2 regions of the Clostridium beijerinckii genome follow, and region 1 is predicted to be linked to the other one. Evidence: a T-box and tRNA genes for the amino acid it is inferred to sense, from the RefSeq annotation. Region 1 holds a T-box; the other holds one or more tRNA genes.
The links. A T-box is a leader RNA that pairs with one kind of tRNA and senses whether it is charged. The one in region 1 lies ahead of tyrS (tyrosine--tRNA ligase), so its partner is inferred to be a tRNA-Tyr.
Positions count from the first base shown of each region.

Region 2: it encodes a tRNA-Tyr, which carries the amino acid that the T-box ahead of tyrS (tyrosine--tRNA ligase) is inferred to sense. The anticodon was not compared.

Region 1 covers NZ_CP144906.1:2,674,747-2,686,057, forward strand. The annotation lists gene PZA12_RS12470 (hypothetical protein) at 1-89, shown strand, start outside; gene PZA12_RS12475 (hypothetical protein) at 283-1,053, shown strand; gene PZA12_RS12480 (DMT family transporter) at 1,131-1,991, shown strand; gene PZA12_RS12485 (flavodoxin) at 2,134-2,550, shown strand; gene PZA12_RS12490 (DUF3793 family protein) at 2,573-3,208, shown strand; gene PZA12_RS12495 (NUDIX domain-containing protein) at 3,809-4,348, shown strand; gene PZA12_RS12500 (MATE family efflux transporter) at 4,968-6,311, shown strand; gene uvsE (UV DNA damage repair endonuclease UvsE) at 6,640-7,602, shown strand; gene PZA12_RS12510 (transglutaminase domain-containing protein) at 7,830-8,855, shown strand; T-box leader at 8,980-9,243, shown strand; gene tyrS (tyrosine--tRNA ligase) at 9,335-10,546, shown strand; gene PZA12_RS12520 (AI-2E family transporter) at 10,646-11,311, opposite strand, start outside.
Region 2 covers NZ_CP144906.1:498,934-510,244, reverse strand. The annotation lists gene PZA12_RS02580 (hypothetical protein) at 1-848, opposite strand, end outside; gene PZA12_RS02575 (ATP-dependent RecD-like DNA helicase) at 867-3,095, opposite strand; gene metK (methionine adenosyltransferase) at 3,380-4,555, opposite strand; SAM riboswitch class I at 4,792-4,888, opposite strand; tRNA gene PZA12_RS02565 (tRNA-Tyr) at 5,024-5,108, opposite strand; tRNA gene PZA12_RS02560 (tRNA-Thr) at 5,121-5,195, opposite strand; tRNA gene PZA12_RS02555 (tRNA-Val) at 5,226-5,301, opposite strand; tRNA gene PZA12_RS02550 (tRNA-Tyr) at 5,311-5,395, opposite strand; tRNA gene PZA12_RS02545 (tRNA-Thr) at 5,408-5,482, opposite strand; tRNA gene PZA12_RS02540 (tRNA-Val) at 5,513-5,588, opposite strand; tRNA gene PZA12_RS02535 (tRNA-Tyr) at 5,598-5,682, opposite strand; gene PZA12_RS02530 (hypothetical protein) at 5,842-6,246, opposite strand; gene yyaC (spore protease YyaC) at 6,347-6,883, shown strand; gene PZA12_RS02520 (rod shape-determining protein) at 6,951-7,985, opposite strand; gene spoIIID (sporulation transcriptional regulator SpoIIID) at 8,065-8,319, opposite strand; gene PZA12_RS02510 (M23 family metallopeptidase) at 8,425-9,162, opposite strand; gene spoIID (stage II sporulation protein D) at 9,604-10,662, opposite strand; gene murA (UDP-N-acetylglucosamine 1-carboxyvinyltransferase) at 10,952-11,311, opposite strand, start outside.

The sequences.
Region 1 (11,311 bases):
AATCTTATTCTAAAGGGATTATTTCTATAAATGGAAATAAGTTAACAAAGTACGAGATTGGAGAAAACAGAATTTCCATTAAGCAATAATATGCTTAATAAAAACTACTTTGCCAAATAATCATGATTTTGATAATACAAAAATATAAGAAATTTTTGTATTTAAGGATCTATCATAATAAGATATAATAATTCATATAAGTTTTAAAAGAATAAAATATAAAAAAAGTCATATAATTAAATTTATGTAAATATAAAATCAATGGTAAAAGGGGTGGAATTTATGGATAAAAGTAAAAAAAATAAATTAATTGGAACAGGAGTCATTGTTGGATCCATGGCAGCATTAAGTGGTGCCATAGCAATGGGGAAGAGGTTTAGAAATAAAAAAATAAAAAAGATCATCGATATTAAGACATATTCTACAGGTGTAATTAGAAGTTTTGGTACTTTATATTTAAATGATGAAAAGCAGAAGGTGCCAGGAGATTTCGTGCAGTTCAAAGACATTGCTTCATTTGCAGGTCAAAAAATAGAAATTAAAGATACTGATAAAGATGATGATTATAAATTATCTTGGATAGAGATAAATGATGCAGGTAAGAAATTATTGATTTGTGATAGAAATATTTTGAAAAATATTTCATGGAATGAACTAAATGATCAAAATTTAGTTTTTGGTAAAGTAGTAATAGTAGAAGGGGAAAAATACATCTTAAGGCTCTTAACTGGATATAGTGAAAAGAAAAATTATAAGAATAATGAATGGGATAAGTATATAGTAAATTCCAACAAAATTGATGGACTTCCACCAAGTGAAGATTATGATGTAGATAATAATATAAAGAAATTTGATGATGAGAAGATTAATGGAAATAATAATGCTTTATGGCATTTGTATAATTTCTCATCTTTTACTCAAAGCGAAGGCTTAAGAAGTGAAAAATTCTGTATAATAAGAGGATATTATTCAACAACATATTCTAAGCAGTCAGTTAAAGACTTAAAATATGAAACTGTAGGGTATAGACCGGTTTTAGAATTGATTGAATAAAATATAAGCGTATGGGCACTTATTTATAGTAGCTTATGCGCTTTTATATTAATAAATAGATAATAATAGGAGGAAAAATGAAATTAACAAATTTAAGTAACAGAAAGAAAGGAATAATATTTATAACTGCATCTGCATTTGGATTTGCAATGATGTCAGCATTTGTTAAGATTTCTGGTGATTTGCCATCGTTTCAAAAAACTTTTTTTAGAAATATAGTATCACTCATGGTGGCATTCGCACTAATATCAAAACATAGAGGAAACTTTTTTGGTCAAAAAAATAATCAGAAGACATTGTTGCTCAGGTCGATATTTGGAACTTTAGGCATTTTATTTAATTTCTACTCTATAGATAAACTAGTTCTATCAGATGCTAATATGTTAAATAAATTGAGCCCTTTCTTCGTAATTATTTTTTCGGGAATATTTTTAAAAGAGAAAGTGAATATAAAACAAATTATAGCAATAATTATAGCATTTATAGGAACTTTATTCATAATAAAGCCTTCATTAAACTTAGAAATAATGCCTGCAATAGCTGGAATTTTAGGTGGTGTCACTGCAGCAGCAGCTTATACATGTGTTAGAGCTTTAAGTGGAAAAGAACATCCAGAAACTATTGTATTCTATTTTTCTTTTATTTCTAGTGTAATTACTTTTCCATTAATGATAATATACTATGAAAATATGAATATAATGCAACTTATCTATTTGCTTTTAGCTGGTATCTTTGCAAGTCTTGGACAATTTGGAATAACTTTAGCATATAAGTACGCACCAGCAAAGGAAATATCAATATTTGATTATACAAATATAATTTTTTCAGCAATAATAAGTTTATGTTTATTTGGAATTCTTCCTGATTACATGAGTTTTATAGGATATATTATTATCTTCAGTGCATCTTTATATATGTTTTTATACAATAAAGATTGACTATAAGTAATATAAAAAATATTAGTTAAGGAAAAAAATATAAAATTTATTAATAAAACTTGACAAAAGTGGATAGATATAATATTATCTAATTGAGAATGATTTTCAAAATTATTTAATTAAATAGGGAGTGGTACAAGTAATGAAAATAGTATATTGGTCAGGAACTGGAAACACAGAAAAAATGGCAGAATTAATTGCAAAAGGAATCATAGAAAGTGGGAAAGATGTTAATACTATAAATGTCTCAGATGTAAATATAGACGAATTATTAAATGAGGATATACTTATTCTAGGTTGTTCAGCAATGGGAGATGAAGTATTAGAAGAGTCAGAGTTTGAGCCATTTATAGAGGAAATTTCAACTAAGGTATCGGGTAAGAAAGTTGCACTTTTCGGTTCTTATGGTTGGGGCGATGGAAAATGGATGAGAGACTTTGAGGAAAGAATGAACGGATATGGTTGTATTGTAGTAGAAACACCATTAATAGTTCAAAATGAACCAGATGAAGCTGAACAAGATTGTATAGACTTTGGTAAGAAGATTGCTAATATATAATTAAATTTGGTGGTGATATGATATGAGATATCTAGATTTTTACAAAAGATTAGATTTGATGGACGAGAAGGAATATATAGAAAATTTCTTGGTATATAATTCATCATTAGTAATCGCAGGGGTTAAACCAGCTGTAACTATAAATTTGAAAAAAAGTAATGAAAAGATGTATATTGGTTGGAATGACTTCGGAAAAAAATTTATAAAGAATATAAATCTAAAGTTCATAGAGTTAAGAGAAAATAATGATTGTATGATAATAATGATTTATGATGAAAATATATTAGAAAAAGAATTAAATAAAAAATCACATATAGATTTTTTAGTAAACATAGGGTATCCTTCTCAAATAAAAATAGATAGATATATTGATACATTAAAATTTAGATATAATAAATATCACTGCCCTCATGAGCTTGGATTATTCCTAGGAATACCATTTGAAGATGTTAAAGATTTTATGGAATGTACTACTAAAAAATGTTTACTATGTGGGTACTGGAAGGTATATAACGATAGTAAGAAAGCAAAGATGATTTTTAACACATATGACACAGTTAAAGAATATACAATAAATAATATGCTTGAGGGAAGTTTATCGCGTGACCTCGCTTTAAGTATAAAAAACTCCTTTTATAAAAACGCTTTATACATTTGATTATAAAAATTGTATTTAGCAAATAGATGATTTAGATTATTAAAATTGATTAATATAATTAAAAAAGTTTTATCAAAATTTTGAATACAAAATAAAATATTCTTGGTAACGCACACTACCATGAATGTGAGTAATTAACCACCAAAAGTTTAATATTTAGTGACCACACACCACTAAGTATTATGATTAAACGATATTTTATAATGTCCACACACCATTATAAATATCTTCACAAATAGTACAAACGAATAATTTCTATTTAATATAATAAAGTAGATACATTTCATAAAATTCAAATATGACCCACAAGGTTTACAAAAACTTTGTGGGTCTAAAATTTTAATAATTATTAATTCTTATCAACCAATAGAAATATTTTAGTATCAAGGTTAAATTTATTTTAATAAATTTTTACAATGATAGATAATTAAAGTATAATTTGTTTAAGGATATTTTTCTGTAAAATAGTAAAAAATATAAAAAACATCATTAGTGGCTAATTAAATTAATTATTATTTTAACAATATCTAGGCGAAATCAAAGATTAATAGATAAATTATTTATGGTATAGGGAATTTTGAAGAATAAGGATGTGAGAAAATGAATATTATGTTCAACAAACTTTTTGAAATAGATAAAGTAAGTGATTCAATTGAAAAAATCAATTTTAGGGAAGCAGTAAGAGGAATAATAATAAAGGATAAAAAGATTCTAATGGTACATTCCAAGAATAAGGATTATAAGTTTCCAGGAGGAGGAATGAAAAAGGATGAGGGGCATATAGATGCTCTGAAAAGAGAAGTGGAAGAAGAAACTGGATATGTTTGCAGTAAAATTGGTGATCAACTTGGAATTATAACAGAAAGAAGCAAAGATAAATATGTTAATAATAGAGTTTTTAAGATGATCTCTTACTATTACTTAGCAGAAGTATCAAATGTAAGGAAAGCTCAAAAATTGGATCCATATGAGGCTAAATTAAAATTTAGGCCAGAGTGGATACAAATAGAAGATGCTATTAATAATAATGAAAAAATAATATCATCAGGAGTAGAAACAATTCCAAACTGGATTTTTAGAGAAACTTATGTGCTAAAAGTGATAAAAGATTATATAAATAGATTTAATAAAATAACATAATAATTAATGCGTATATATTGCTGTAATAAATTTATATTTAAAGTTTTAGTAAGTGAAATACTCATACGCAATTTAAATGTAGAAATTTAATTAAAGAATATATATTAAAAAGGCTCGAAAGAAATGTAAGAAACTTTATGAATTAATTCATATTGCACAGAATATTAATAAAAACAAGTGTTAGTCAAAAGAAGAATAATCTAAATACCTTATTTTAGTGATAAAGTATGTAGAGTAAGGTGGTGATTTTTAGTAATAAGTGATAAGATTATAAATAGTTATAAAAATTTTATATCAAAGAAAGAATGATATATGTTTATGAAATATTAACGATATGTCATTCTATTTGTGTGTTTTTATAAAAAATGTATTATAAATTATTGATTTTGGGATAGCGTGTATTAGAATACATTATGGAAGATGGAATTTATTATTGAATATATGAGCATTAAATTGTTGGAGTAGCGAGGAGTGATATAAAGACGAATATGAAGATATATAATGTGAATTGAAAATGGACAAGGGTAATAGCTATAAATATATAGCTTTAATTTTTGTTTAACGTTAACAGAAAAAACTAGTAACTTGGGTGTTTTACTAGAAGGAAGAAGGATATTGTGTGTTAATAAGAAAAGATGTTTTAAAGTTAGCAATACCTATAATGATAGAGCAAACATTTGTTATGTTATTAGGTACATGTAATACAATGATGGCAGGACATATTGGTGAACAAGCTGTATCAGCAATAGGAATGGTTGATTCTATAAACAATATGTTCATATCATTTTTTGCAGCTTTATCAGTTGGTGCAACGGTAGTGGTTGCGCAGCAGATAGGAAGAAATAAACCTAAGAAAGCAAATGAAACAGCTAAACAAGCTATTGTATCAGGTATTTTAGTATCATTAATTATAACATTGCTTTTGTGGATTTTCAGGATTAAATTAATTAATGTACTTTATGGTTCAGCAGAAGAATTAGTTAAAATCGATGCAAAACTATATTTGGAGTTTACTTTGCTTACGTATCCATTTATAGCAATAGAACAAATTGCTAATGGTATACTCAGAGGATGTGGAGATACAAAAACTCCTATGCAAATAACAATATTTATGAATCTTATAAATATTGCTTTAGGATATACATTGATATTTGGAATTAATACACTGAACATACCATCATTTGGAATAGCTGGTGCAGCAGTAGCAATTGCAATTGCTAGACTTATTGGTACTTTAATTATAATGTTAGTTTTATTTAGAGGAAGTAAAATTATAAAATTAAAAAATATATTTCCATTTAAATTTGATATGGAAATACAGAAAAATATATTTAATATAGGAATTCCAGCAGGTATGGAACAAGTGATATTTAATGCAGGAAAATTAATAGTTCAGATGTTTATAGTAACAATGGGAACAGCATCTATTGCTGCCAATGCAATTTCATCATCTATTGCTATAATGATAAATGTTCCAGGAAATTCGCTTTGTTTAGCAGCAACAACTTTTGTGGGACAGTATGTAGGGAGAAATGATATTAAAGGTGCAAAAAGTACATTAATATACTTGACTAAGTTTGGTACTATTTGCTTAGTATCTTTGGGATTGATTTTTATACCTATATCAAAATGGTTAGCATCTCTTTATACAAATGTTCCGGAGGTAATAAATATATCATCAACATTAACTAGAAGTAACAGTATAGCATTAATTGCTTGGGGGATATCTTTCATACTTTCATCCGGCCTTAAAGGAGCTGGTGATACCAGATATACTATGTTAACTGCATTTATAGGTATGTGGATATTTAGAATATTTGCAGGCTATATTTTAGGTATTGTTCTAGGAATTGGAGTTTTAGGAATTTGGATAGCTATGTATATTGATTGGATTGTACGTGGACTTATGTACTGCTTTAGGCTTAGGGGAAATAACTGGCTTAAGCATAGAATTTCTGATTAAAATAGTTAAAAGAAGTTATCTAAGAATAGGAAAATAATAATGGATGATTAACATTAATTTTTATTATTTTTAGATAACTTCTTTTGTATAGTTATAAGAAATTTGCAAAGATATTAAAAAAATAGTTATAATTTAAAAGAAAATGTTTACAATAATAACGGATGAGATTATAATAAGTAATAGAGTGTTTAAAAGTTTAAAGCATTAAATATTAATGTAACTTTTAACATAACCTCTAATACTCATTAATCTCTTTACATATAATTGGACTCCACTTTGGAGTTCTTTTATTATGTTCAAGAAATATTAAGTACATAGGAGAAGAATTATGAGAATAAGGTTTGGCTATGTAGCAATTTCAATGAGGTTGGGTAAAAAGATTTCTAGTTCTAGCACAGTTACATTTACAAATTATAATAAAATTATTTCTGAAATGAATAAATTAGATAAACTAAAGAGTATAACACTATCTAACTTAAATGATCTAGAGAAAATACTTAAGTATAATGTGGAGAATCAAATACACTTTTATAGAATAACATCTGCTTTAATTCCTCTAGTTACCCATCCTGATGTTGGGTATTGGGGACATAGAGAGATTTTTAAAAAGGATTTTGAATTTATTGGTAGAATAATTAGGGAAAATAATATGAGAGTCGATACACATCCAGATCAATTTAATGTTTTAAATAGTGCAAGTAATGAGATTGTTAAAAACTCTATCAGCAATTTAATGCGCCAAGTAGAATGGTTTGAAGATCTTGGGTATTTACATGGAAAAATGGTTTTGCATGTGGGAGGAGCAACTGGTGGAAAAGAGTCAGGGATAAGCAGATTCATTGATAATTTTTCTCTAATCCCAGAAGAAATAGGATCTAAATTAATTCTTGAAAATGATGATAAAATATATACTGCAAAGGAAGTTTTAGATATATGCAGAACTTTAAATCTTCCGATGGTATTAGATGTTCATCATCACAATTGCAATAATAATGGTGAAAATATAGAGGACTTACTCGAGGAGATTTTTAATACATGGGATAATGAATTTTTTCCGCCTAAAATACATTTTTCAACGCCTAAAGACCACGATAAAGATAGAAAACATGCTGATTATATAAATGCAGAGGATCTTGTTGAATTCTTAGAAAAAGCTAAGGTTTTAGATAGGGATTTTGATATAATGCTAGAATGTAAGCAGAAAGATGAGGCACTGTATAAATTAGTAAAAGATATAAAAGTCATAAGACCACAATATAAATGGATTGATAACAGCACTTTTGAATTATAAAATAGTCTTAACTACCTAGAAATTTTAATATTTTAGGTAGTTATTTTTATGAATATATATTTGAATTTAGCATCATTAATAATATTCTGATATAATAGATATATATGTTTTTGGAGGTAAATAATAATCTGGGAAGGAGGAAAGTACTGAATTGTGCTGCTTTATAACATAATTTTAACAAAAATTTATTCCAATGGGATTCATATGAAGAAAGAAGGGATTTATTGATGAGAAACATTATTAGAAATCTATTACTTGGATTAATAATAATATCAGCAATAATGGGACAACCTGTTTTTGCAGCAGATAATGATTTAAACTCATATGTATATAACCATTTAGAAAACTGGGACACAGAGTTTCAAATTGATTATTATAAATCTGATGTATTAGAAGTAGTACAAAATATTGCAAAAGACGATGATTACTTAATGAGATCACTAGAGAAAATGGTCTATGAAAGAGTTGGAGATAAAGCAACATTAAAGGTTACTTATAGAACAACTAAAGATCAAGAGTTATATATTAATCAAGAGCTAACTAAAATAGTTAATTCTATAACTACCAATGGAATGAGCGATTTTGATAAGGTCAAGGCAATAAATGAATATTTAATAAATAGATTTGAATATGATGATAGTCTTGTATCTAATAATGCCTATTCTGCATTGACAACTGGAAAAACTACATGTCAAGGTTATGCCATGACTGCTTATAAAATGCTTAAATTAGCAGGTGTAGAGAATAAAATTATTATTGGAAATTTAGATGGCGTTCCTCATGGATGGAACTTAGTTAAATTAAATAATAAGTGGTATCATTTAGATGTCACAAATAATGATGCATTAGGAAATAATAAATATTTTCTAAGACAAGATAAGGTTCTAAAAAATGATGGATTTACATGGAAAGAAAGTGATTATCCAGAATGCTCTGAGGATTATAATTATGAGAATAATAAGGCAAGCAGTTATACTGGATTATTATCTGAGCTTAAGTCAAATAAAGATGGTAAGTGGAATTTAGTTAATTCTGCGTGGTATTTTTTAGAAAATACAGGACGTTATGCAACTGGATGGAATGTAATAGATAATAATTGGTATTACTTAGGCAATGATGGCATAATGAAAACCGGATGGATATACTCTAATGGAAAATGGTATTATTGCTATCCTGGAAGTGGGGCTATGGCTCTTAATTCTGTTATTGATGGAAAATATAGAGTTGATTCAAATGGAGCATGGATATCATAGCTGTAGCAAATAAACAATAAAGTTTATATTGACAAAAGCTTAAGTTTTTTGTACAATTTAAACAATTTAATATATCGCATAATAAAGAAAGTAATTTATTATATTTCTTTATTCTAGATTTTCAATAAAAGCAATGAAAAGAATAAGTAGAAATTAGTGATGCCATACAGAAAGTTACCGGTTGATGAGAGGTGCATGGAAGCTGGTTTTGAATACATCTTAGAGCTTCAAGCTGAAAAAAAATTTCTTTTGAGTAGGTGATGACGGAACCCTGCACCCGTTATAGTGCTAAAGTATAACCAAAATTTTGGCGTACTTGAAGAGGTTAATCGTGTGAGCGATTAATGAATTAAGGTGGTAACACGAGAGCTAGACTCTTGTCCTTTATATTTTAAAGGACAAGAGTTTTTTTGTTGTAAATATTGAATCTTGTAACGCTTACTTATATTAAAAATAAGAAATATTTAGGAGTTAAGAAGATGAAAAAGAATGCTGAAGAACAAATTAAAATTATAAGGAAAGGAGCTACAGACATAATTAGCATTGATGATTTGGAGAAAAAAATTATTAAATCGGCAAAAGAAGATAAACCTTTAATAATTAAGTTAGGGTTAGATCCAACTGCGCCAGACATCCATTTAGGTCATGCGGTTGTATTAAGAAAGATTAAGCAAATGCAAGATTTAGGGCATCGAGCAGTTATAATAATTGGGGATTTTACGGGTAAAATAGGGGATCCAACCGGAAAATCTAAAACTAGGAAGCCACTGACCAAAGAAGAAGTAGTAGAAAATGCATTAACGTATCAAAAGCAAATTTTCAAAATTTTAGATAGAGATAAAACAGAAATTAAATTTAATAGTGAATGGTTATCTAAACTATCATTTGAAGAAGTTTTAAAACTGGCTGCGACTACAACAGTTGCAAGAATGCTAGAAAGAGAAGATTTTAAAAAGAGATATAATTCTAACACGGCTATTGGAATCCATGAATTTTTTTATCCTCTAATGCAAGGTTATGATTCTATAGCATTAGAGGCTGATATAGAATTAGGAGGAACTGATCAGACATTTAATATTCTTATGGGGAGGACATTGCAAAAAAATGCTGGAATGGAGCAGCAAATAGCGATATTTATGCCTATATTAGAAGGTCTGGATGGGAAGGAAAAAATGAGTAAGAGCTTAGGAAATTATATAGGAATACAAGAACCAGCAGAAATAATGTTTAAGAAAGTAATGGAGGTTCCTGATAATCTAATTATAAAATATTACGAACTTGCTACGGATGAGCATCCAGATAAAATTAGAGAAATTAAGGAAGAGTTGGATAATGGCAAAAATCCAAGAGATGTAAAATTTGAACTTGCAAAAATTATAACAAAATTATATCACACAGAAGAAGAAAGTAAATTCGCACTTGAATATTTTGAAAATGTATTTAAAAATAAAAGTATGCCTGATGAAGTGCCTGAGATAAATATATCTCCTGAATGTAGCTTATTAGACGATGTTGGAAAAGTTCTTGTTAAAAGTAACTTAGTAAAATCGTATAACGAATTTAAAAGACTTGTAAGTCAGGGTGGAGTGTATATAAATATGCAAAAAGTAACTGATTTTAATAATACAACAATTAAAAATGGAGATATAATAAAGTTAGGTAAGAAGAAGTTTTATAAAATAGTAAAGTAGCTAAAAGTGTATTAAAAAGAATTAAGTGAAAGAATATATACTATATTAAAAGAGGCAGTCAATTGAACTGCCTCTTTTAATAAATTAATTCATAAAGAATTATGACTGCTTTTGCTTTTCTATGTAATTTTCGTACCAATTATTAAATAGAACTTTACATGAAGCAGCAACTGGTACTGCAAGGAGCATGCCTAATAACCCGCCTACATTTCCCCCGATTAGTATAGCCATCATTGTAAATACCGCATGCAAACCTACGCTATTTCCAACAATTTTAGGGGCTAGAAGATTATTATCAATTTGTTGTACAACTAGCATAGCAACTATGGAGTAAAGTATTTTTATAGGAGTACCACTTAAAAGTCCCATAATGGCAGCAAGAATAGTACCAATAATTGGGCCTACATATGGAATCATATTGCTTATTCCTGCGATTATACCAATTACAAAAGCGTAATCTATTCCAACAATTGAAAGTGCTATCGCTGATAATACCCCAACGAAAAAAGCTTCCAGCAATTGACCGCGCAGGTACTTAGCAAAGACTTCATGAACAACTCTAAAAACGTAAATAATTTTATTGCCTAAAATACTTTTACCAAATACTAAATAATAAAGCTTATTCCATAGTCCTATAAAATATTCAGAATCCTTTAGAAGGTATATACTGATTACAAGTGCAATAAAAAATGTTGCAACACCACTTCCAATTGACATTATATATGAGGTCATATTTCCTAAGTTGCTTTCAACATATCTTTGTAA
Region 2 (11,311 bases), 2.2 Mb from region 1:
TATCTTTCATTATCGGCAAAAAGTACTACTGCATCATCCATATAGCAATATTCAAGTAACTCCTCTATTTTATTAGTTATTATAAATATTGCCTTATCCTTATATTTTGATACTTTTTCACTCTTTTTTATATCATCATTTCCTGAAACTTTTATTACTTTTACATTTGAAAGTTTTAGTTTATTACAAAAATAATCATATACTATATCAAGCTTCTCTTTGTTAGGTACATAAATAGCCACCTTATGGCTATTTTCCCTAAACCATTTAAGGTAGTCATATAGAGAAAATGGAATATCCGAATTCAAATCTATTCGTGTAGTTAGAACCCTAGGCTCTACAAATGGTTTTTTATAATTATATGCTGCAAGTTCGAATTTTTCTCCTACTAAAGCCGTCTTTTCTATGCTATATAACAAAACTCTTTCTCCTATATTTGAACACATCTCTAACATCTCTCTTATATTTACATTGCTTAGATTAGAAAAATATGTTATATCATCAAAAATAACTAAATCATAGTTCTGCTTGATCTTTGCCAGGTTATTATAGTGTGCAAAAGTAAGTTTAGTATTTGAAATTTCTTTTACAATATATGAATGAGTTATATCAGAATACATTTCTCTTGTTATATTTACTAATTCCTTATTTTCACCTTCTTTTCCCCATACATATAAGACCTTCCCATTATTTTGTGAAACTTTACTTATTATCTTTGAAAAAACACACGATGTATTAAATGGAACTGTTATTACTGTTAAAAATTTAATATTTTTCTTATACCAATAATCTATCTTATCAAATGCATACTTTAAATCTTCTAAAGTTACTTTACATAAATTCCTCATACACCTATCTCCTTTCTCTTATTCTTCGAATTCATCTTTGGTTATTATCTCTCTTATTCTATATTTCAAAGATGAGTATCTTTCTATACTATTTGTATTGTTAATCATATACATTAATGCTTTTTGAAACCCAACAACTACTACTAATTGTTTTGCCCTCGTAATACCCGTATAAAGCAAATTACGATTCATAAGAAATGGCGATCCCATAAATACCGGAATTATTACAACCTTAAATTCACTTCCTTGGCTTTTATGTATTGTAGTAGCATAAGCCAAATCCAACTCATCTAAAAAATTAAAATCATATATAACTTTTCTTTCTTCATCAAATATGATTGTAAGTGTTTTCCTTTCTTCATCTATGCTTTCTATGAATCCCAAATCACCATTAAAAACTCCCACTCCTTCATTTTCGCCATAACCACTAACCCTAATCCACTTTAATGTATAATTGTTTTTTGTTTGCATTACCTTATCACCTTCTCTGAAAATTATATCTCGAGAAGTCTTTTCTTTTTTATCTTTTGATGCCGCATTAAACATTTCTTGAAGCTTCATATTTAAATTTGTGACTCCAAGCACACCTTTTCTCATAGGAGTTAAAACCTGCATATCCTTCAGTTTATTCCAAGACTTATTAAACTTAGGGAGTCTTCTATTTATTAGATCCATTATAGTATTTGCAATTCTTTCTTGATTATCTTCGCTAATAAAGAAAAAATCTCTATCTTTTTGATTTAGTAAAGGCATCTGTCCCTCATTTATTCTATGAGCATTTACTACAATTAAACTTTCTGATCCTTGTCTAAATATCTCTTTTAATCTTACTACCTTTATATAATCGCTTTCTATAAGATCTTTTAGCACATTTCCTGGTCCAACAGAAGGTAATTGATCAACATCTCCCACAATTATCAACCTAGTTCCTAAATTAATTGCTTTTAGTAGATTCTGCATTAAAATAATGTCAATCATAGAAGCCTCATCAATTATTATTACATCACAATCTAGAGGCGATGATTCCCCTTTTTCAAATACTGATTCATCATCCTCAGAAATTCCCATTTCTAATAGTCTATGTATTGTTTTAGCTTCTCTCCCCGTTGATTCAGTCATCCTCTTTGCTGCTCTTCCTGTTGGTGCCCCAAGTATTACTTTCATTCCATTGTTCTCATATATATGTATTATTGCCTTTATAATTGTAGTCTTCCCTGTTCCTGGCCCACCAGTAATTATTTCTATACCATTATTAAATGCGCCAATAATTGCTTCTCTTTGTGATTCTGCAAATTTTATATTTTGTTCTTTTTCGAAAACATTAATTTCAAAATCAACATCCGAATTTATAGTTTGTATTTGCTGTAATCCTAAGGTTATTATTTTACTAGTAACACCTAGTTCGCAATAATAATATTGAAGCAAAAATCCCACTTCAATACCATTTATGTTTTCAACAATAATTTTTTGCTGCGCAGCCATATCATATATATTTTTTTCAATTAGTTCCTTGGATATTAATAAATTATTTTCGCATTCTTCTATTATATTATTTTTAGGCATAAATGTGTTTCCTGCAGAACAAAATTGATTCATAACATATTTAATTCCACTTTGAATTCTAAAATCCGAATTCTTTTCAATGCCAATGCTCATAGCAATTCTATCAGCTGTTTTAAACCCAATTCCTGATATTTCATCGCATAATATATATGGATTATTAGATACTATCTGCCTCGCATTTGGACCAAATTTCTTATATATTTTTACGCACTGATTGTTAGTGACCCCGTGTTTATGAAAATATAAGATTATATCTTTTAAACCTTGTTGCTCTATATAGGATTCATATATTATTTGAAATTTCTTTTCCCCTATACCCTCTATCTCCATAAGTCTCTCAATATGGTTTTCCATTATGTCTAAAGTTTCTTCACCAAATCTCTCTATTATTTTCTTAGCTGTAACTGGTCCAATTCCATGTATTATTCCTGCACTTAAATATTTTTCTATGCCATCTAATGAATTTGGAAGAAGTTCTTCATAATCCTGAATATTAAATTGATTACCAAATTGTTTGTGTACTGTCCAGTATCCTGTTAACTTTACATTTTGCCCCTCTTTTAAGAAAGGCACTGTGCCTACAGCACTAATTAATGTCTTTTCGTTTCTAATCCTACAAACGACATAACCAGTATCTTCACTTTTAAAAACAATATTCTCAACAAATCCATTTAGAACTTCCATATAGAATCTCTCCAAATCTTTATATATTTACCTTAAACTTTCTAAAATTAAAATTTAGCGTCAGATTTAACTTTAATTTTTTCTTATAATTATATCATAAATATTTATAGCAATTTAAAACTAATCATTTATAGCTCATAATCTTTTCCTATACTTGCCTATATATAATTATAAATTTCTCCATAATAAAAAGCCGTCTATATTTAAGACGACTTTTTACCATTCTACAAAAACTTTTATTATATATACAAATCTTGATAATAAAAATTCACTTAAGAATTATCTTATAGATTTTTTCTTATTTCATCTACTTTATTTAATTGTTCCCATGGTAAGTTAAGATCATTTCTTCCAAAATGTCCATATGCAGCAGTTTGCTTATAGATAGGTCTTCTTAAGTCAAGATCTCTAATTATAGCTCCTGGTCTTAAATCAAATACTTTCTCTACTACTTCAACAATCTTATCTTCATCTACTTTTCCTGTTCCAAATGTTTCAACTTCAATTGAAACTGGCTTTGCAACACCAATTGCATATGCTAATTGAATTTCTAGCTTATCTGCAACACCAGCTGCAACTAAATTCTTAGCAACCCATCTTGCAGCATATGCAGCTGATCTATCAACTTTAGTTGGATCTTTACCTGAGAAAGCTCCACCACCGTGTCTGCCATATCCACCATAAGTATCAACTATTATCTTTCTTCCTGTTAATCCTGAATCCCCTTGAGGTCCTCCAACAACGAATCTTCCAGTTGGATTTATGAAATATCTTGTCTCACTGTCCAATAATTCTGCTGGTACAACAGCATCTATAACAAACTTCTTAAGATCTTCCTGAATTTGCTCTAAAGTAACTTTCTCATCATGTTGTGTTGATATAACTATAGTATCAATTCTCTTTGGCACATTATCTTCATATTCAACTGTTACTTGAGTTTTACCATCTGGTCTTAAGTAACTTAATGTACCATTCTTTCTTACCTCTGTAAGTCTTCTTGATAATTTATGAGCCATATATACTGGAAGCGGCATAAAATCTTCAGTTTCATTAGTTGCAAAACCAAACATCATTCCTTGGTCTCCAGCACCAACTGCTTCTACTTCATCTTTTTCACCTTTTTTTGACTCAAATGCTTCATCTACACCCATAGCTATATCTGCAGATTGTTCATCTATCGATGTAAGAACTGAACATGTATCACAGTCAAATCCAAATTTTGCTCTATCATATCCAATTTCTCTTACTGTTTCTCTAACTACCTTAGGAATGTCAACATAACAATTTGTTGTTATCTCTCCCATTACCATAACCATACCTGTTGTTGTGCAAGTTTCACAAGCAACTCTAGCCATTGGATCTTTAGATAGAATAGCGTCTAGTATAGCATCTGAAATTTGGTCACACATTTTATCAGGATGTCCCTCTGTAACTGATTCTGAAGTAAATAATCTTCTCATATCTTTTCTCTCCTTAGATTTAAATATTATAATTATCTTCACGAATAAAATTATTTTATTAAAAACTATACATAGTTTTATAGAATAGTACTCGTTTATAAAAGCTTTACCTTATTTAAATACAATAAATAATAGTTAAACTATTTTATTAATTGTTTCTTTTATAATTTAAGCATGCGCAAACTTAAAAAAATAAAAAAGCTCTTCGATAAGAAGAGCGCAATTTAGCAATCATTTTCTTATCTTGTAGAAACTCTACAGGAATTGGCACCTTATATAATACAGGTTGCCGGGTTTCACAGGGCCCTTTCCCTCCACCTCTCTTGATAAGAGTAACATAATTCAATTTTCAAAAGTATTTTATCATATGCGGTACAATTAGTCAACATTATGAATCTACTTTTTCCATCATTTATTTTTCATTTTAAATAAAAAATAAAAAAGAATAAACTTAAGTTTATTCTTTATTGGTGGAGGAAGATGGATTCGAACCATCGAAACGAAACGTAACAGATTTACAGTCTGCCCCCTTTGGCCTCTCGGGAATTCCTCCGCATTATTTTATTGGAGCTGGCAATAGGAATCGAACCTACAACCTGCTGATTACAAGTCAGCTGCTCTACCGTTGAGCCATGCCAGCATATATTAATTAGATTTAGCATTTTTATAATGGTGGGCACAACAGGGCTCGAACCTGTGACCCCCTGCTTGTAAGGCAGGTGCTCTCCCAGCTGAGCTATGCGCCCATTATAAATTGGTGGAGGAAGATGGATTCGAACCATCGAAACGAAACGTAACAGATTTACAGTCTGCCCCCTTTGGCCTCTCGGGAATTCCTCCGTATTATTTTATTGGAGCTGGCAATAGGAATCGAACCTACAACCTGCTGATTACAAGTCAGCTGCTCTACCGTTGAGCCATGCCAGCATATATTAATTAGATTTAGCATTTTTATAATGGTGGGCACAACAGGGCTCGAACCTGTGACCCCCTGCTTGTAAGGCAGGTGCTCTCCCAGCTGAGCTATGCGCCCATTATAAATTGGTGGAGGAAGATGGATTCGAACCATCGAAACGAAACGTAACAGATTTACAGTCTGCCCCCTTTGGCCTCTCGGGAATTCCTCCGTATTTATTTTTTATATCTTGTTGCCTCATTTGTCGGTCAACAATGATTAGTATATCGGTAAAGCGATTTTATTTCAACTCCAATATACACCCATATATGTAATTTAAATTCATATTGCTCTCATTTTCTACAATATACTCTCATTTAATATAGTAATCTTAATTATTTTTTATTCTTTTGTTAATCTCTTGTATATCTAAAAAGGAAGATGATATTTCTTGAATTTTCTTATAATCTTCTGTTGTTAATCTCTTTTTTAAGAGACTAAATATTTCTATTAGGCTTTCATTATCATTAGTATCCTCATAATATTCTTTTATTTTACCTATATCAAATGCAGATAATTTTTTTATTATCTTTTCAAGTTCCTTTTTATTATCTGTAGATAATTGACTTAACGCCTTTTCCTTATTCATTTTATATAATGGCTTCGAATATGAAACATTTTCTTGTACAACAACTTCTTTTGCAGAATTTTCATCTTGCGGTTGCCAATATAACAGAAAATACATATTTATTATTATTGTAGGAACTAAAACTAAATATATTAAAAATTTTTTCATAGGCACCTCCTCATTTACTATTAATTTCCAAAAAATATTTTTTTATACTATCTTCTGTTAATTACTCATATATATATTTTATAAAGGAGGTATATGTCCCTTGAGCAAGCCAGATATTAAACTTGATCCTAAATTTTATTATGATTTAGCTTTAGAAGTTAAAAAATTTATATCAAAAGACACCATAATAGTTTGTATTGGTACTGACAAATGTATTGGGGATTGCTTAGGTCCTCTAGTTGGATCTATACTCACAGAAAACTTTTTCCCTTTACCTGTTTATGGAACTTTATCTTCTCCAATTCATGCTTTGAACATAGATGAACGTTTAAATGAAATATATAGTAATCACCCTAATGCATCAATAATTGGTGTTGATGCCTGCTTAGGTGACGAAGATGATATTGGTGAAATTCGTATAAGGGACTATGCCATACATCCTGGTAAAGGAGTCGGAAAAGAACTTCCTGAGGTAGGAATTGCATCAGTTATAGGCATTGTAGACTCTAGTGATAATGCTGAATTCTTTTTTTCACGGAGCATAAGACTCTCATTCATTATGGATATGGCTAAAATTATATCTAAAATATTTATTGATGCCTATAGTTTAAGTCACGGAAAATATCCTAAAATTTAAGCATTTTATAGTCAACCAAATAAATAGCAGTCAGTAGTAAAATTACTAATGACTGCTATTTATAAAGCTATTCTATAAGAACTATTTGCTGAGAATTAACTTGACTATCTAATTTGTCTATATAATTAAGCACTTTACCTGTACCATTTGCAACACATTCAACTGAATTCTCAGCTATAGTTGCTACTACGCCAGTCTTAAACTCTATAAGTTTATCTAACCCATGTATTAAAGCTCCCCCACCGGTCATTAATATTCCTCTTTCGATTATATCCGAGGCTAATTCAGGCGGTGTTCTTTCTAATACCTTTTTTACAGTATCAACTATTATTTCCACAGGTTCTTTTATTGCATTTCGGATTTCTTCTGTTGTAATTTCTATTTCATCTGGTAATCCTGTAATGAGGTTTCTACCTTTCATCATACAAGTTAGATTTCTAGAGTTTTTAAATGCTGATCCAATATTTATTTTTAAATCTTCAGCTGTTTTCTCACCTATCATTAATTTATATTCATTACGTACATATTTTATTATGGCTTCATCGAACTTGTCTCCTGCTACTTTTATTGACTCTCTTTCTACCACTCCACCTAATGAAATAACAGCGATATCACAAGTACCTCCGCCAATATCCACTACCATACATCCATTCGGCTTGGTAATATCTAATCCTGCTCCAATGGCTGCTGCTAGTGGTTCCTCAATTAAATGGACTGTTTTTGCTCCTGAATTCATAGCTGCATCAATAACAGCTCTCTTTTCTACTTCTGTAGCTTGAGATGGTACACAAACAATTACTTTAGGTGCACTTATACTTCTTTTTCCGCACGCTTTTTTTATAAATTCCTTTAGCATTTTTTGTGTTATATCGTAATCAGAAATCACTCCATCTCTTAATGGTCTTACTGCAACAATATTTCCTGGGGTTCTACCTATCATTTTTCTTGCTTCTTCCCCTATAGCCAACAATTTATTATTATTTTTATTTATAGCTACAACAGAGGGCTCTTTTAATATTACCCCTTTACCTTTTACGTAAACTAGTACAGTTGCCGTTCCTAAGTCAATTGCGAGGTCTATCCCCGTTCTCCAAAAGCACATTTTTTATTCACTCCTATAATACATATTAATACCTATATTTACATAATTCTACTAATAATATATTATAGACTTAATCCTACTAAGATTCAATAATTTTATACTTCATTTGTGTAGCTTTTCCACCTCTAATATGTCGTTCAGCCTTATTTAATTCCAAAATAGAATGAGTTTCTTGAGCAATTTCTGGGTTAATTTTTAACAATCTCTCTGTCATATCTTTATGGATTGTACTCTTGCTAACACCAAAAACCTTAGCTGTTTTTCTTATTGTAGCTTTTGAATCTATGATATATCTTGCAACATCTAAAACTCTTTCTTCAATATAGTCTTTCAAAATACCACTTCCTTGATTTTATCATTTTATTGTCATTTATTTTTTGATTTATTAGTCATTTATTTCAATGAAAAACAAATGACTAATATATATTTTCATAAAATTTTATTTAGATTTTAAATTAAAATATTTTTCTGGATTAACTTGTTCTCCATTAGCATCAATTACTTGTAAATTTAAAAATTCGCCAAATACATCTTTACTAAATACCTTTGCGCTATCTCCTACTTTTGCAATAACTTGATTTGCTTTAACCTTATCTCCTTTTTTTACTGATAAGTTTGCATCAAGATTTCCATATCTTGTCTTTAGGCCATTAGCATGTTTAATTTCTACTACAACACCTTCTTCAACACCAGTATTTTCTGCAACTTCCACTACACCATCTGCTGCTGCCTTTACTTCTGATCCTACTGTTGATTGTAGATTTATACCTCTAATAGTTCTGAAAACTCCTTCTTCCATCTTAACTGGTGCAGGATAGGTATATTTTCTACTTTCTACTCCATCTATAGGATTTACAAATGTTACTGTATTATTTGTAGATACTGATGCAGCCTTTTCTGTTTTTGTTTTATCTGCATTATCTTTATTACTATTATTTTGAACATTCTCTACTCTTTCAGCATTTTGAACTGAATTATTAGAATTTCCTTCATTTCCAGAATTCATTGTTAGATCTTTATTTACGTCTTCTGTTTTATTAACTTGGTTTTTGCTGTTGAGCATTTTATAAGAGATAGTTCCAACAGTTACTACAATACAGAGACATAGGAATAAGGCGATATAAAATCCCTCCTTCCTAAATAAGTTTTTAAGTTTTTCTTTTAAATTTTTGTCCAATATGAACACCTCCAATTGTTATAGTTCCCTTTTTATGAAAAATAATACATAAATTTGCTTTTTTATCATGCATTATTTACATTTAAAGGCATTTTAAAATTATTTTTACAAGTGTATATCTAGTGTTAAAAAGTACATATAATTTAATTATTAAACAATAGATATATCCATCAGGGATTTAGACCCTAATTTAAGAAGTTCTACTTTATAATTTCTGTTTTAAGTAGTGATGTTCTAAATTATGTCCATCTCCACTTTTTTTAAACATAGATATACAAAAATTCAATTAATTGGAGTATATAATCCATGCTAATTTAATAGACAAAAATAGAAAAAGATACTTGCTATAAAAAAATAAACAAGTATCCTCTTTACATTTATTCAATTATTTATATAAAGGTATGCCAAACCTATGTCTAAGTTAACGTAAATACTCTCTCCTTAGTTGTAATTTATTTCTTGAATTTCGACTCCGCTATAGTAATGTTTAAGAATTTCATCATACTTCGATCCACTCTTTGCCATCGCATTAGCTCCCCATTGGCTCATCCCTACACCGTGGCCATAACCCTTACAGTTGACTTTTACAGAATCTTGTTGAAAGTCTAATGTGAAATTGGTCGAATTCAAATTGAACAATGTCCTAAATTCAGTTCCTTTAACAGTCTCATTCCCTATTTTTATTTCTTTTACACTTCCAGCTTCTGTAAAGCTTAATATCTTAATTAATGATGATAAATTACTTTTATTAGCATTAACACCTTTATATCTAGAATTAATTTTATCTATAAAATCGTTTATAGGAATTTGTGTGCTTGTCTTATATTTAGGTGCAATTTCTTCACCCTTACTATCCTCTGATTTTAAATATGGTACATCCATAGAAAATACATCTTTTGCATCTTCTGTTTTTCCAGAGCTAGTTGCAAAAAATTGAGGGTATTCCAACACTGAACCATCATAGGTAAGAACTTGCCCTTTTGTATCCAGAACTGCTTTTTGTATCTTCTCCCAATTACTTTCAGCTTCACTTTTACTCCATTTAGAGATTCTCTCATCCTTACTCATGTATACTTGGCAGTGGGTTGTATCACAAATTTCAGCTCCTTTCTCTTTTTCTTCTTTATTAGGGTTATTTCTTTTACTCATATAAAATGTTCTTGCTGCAACAGCTTGAGCCTTCAAAGCTTCTTCCTCAAAATTAGCTGGTACTTCACTCGCAACTACTCCCATTACATACTCTTCCAAATCTATTTCCTCAACTCTATCTTCTGACCTATGATATAGCTTAACTTTACCATTAGAGGGAAATGTTATTTTTGAACTCTTCATTATATCTTTGTCTCTCAAGTTAAACGAATCAATCTTCCCTTTGCCATTTTCTAAGAAAGCTATTGGTAATGCTATTAATATAGTAAAAATGATCAAAGTCATAGCTGCAATTATTTTCACATTATTGCTAATCTTTATACTTGTAGTCCTCGCATTAATTATCTTCATATTCTACCTCCTAAAGCCTGCACTCTAAAGTATATTGTCTTAGCCTAATAATTATGTTAACTTTAAACTACTCAAATTTAGATAAACCATAACTTTCTTAATTGATCTTTCCTATAACTCACCCGCAGATTTTACTGGAATATAAATTCCTAAAGAATAAAAAAAGCATAATTAGGGATAGGTAATTAAATTTCATGTAAATTCTTCTATAAAATTTACACGAAAAATTTTTATACCTTGTTCATAACTACGAACCCTAATTATGCATATACATAATTCATATCTTAATCTATATATTTATTCTATATATTTCTGCTCCTAAACTCCTAAACTTTTCTTCAATACTTACATATCCTCTATCAATATGATAAACATCATTTACCACTGTTTCACCATCTGCTACTAATCCACTTAGTACCATCGCTGCCCCAGCCCTTAAATCAGTTGCTTTAACTTCACAACCTGTAAGTTTTGGCCTGCCTTCAATTATAGCAGTTCTTCCATCAATCTTGATGTTAGCTCCCATCCTCTGCAATTCAGCAACATGCATAAATCTATTTTCGAAAACTGTTTCTGTAATAACACTAACTCCCTCAACAATAGATAATAAACTCATCATTTGAGCTTGCATATCTGTTGGAAATCCTGG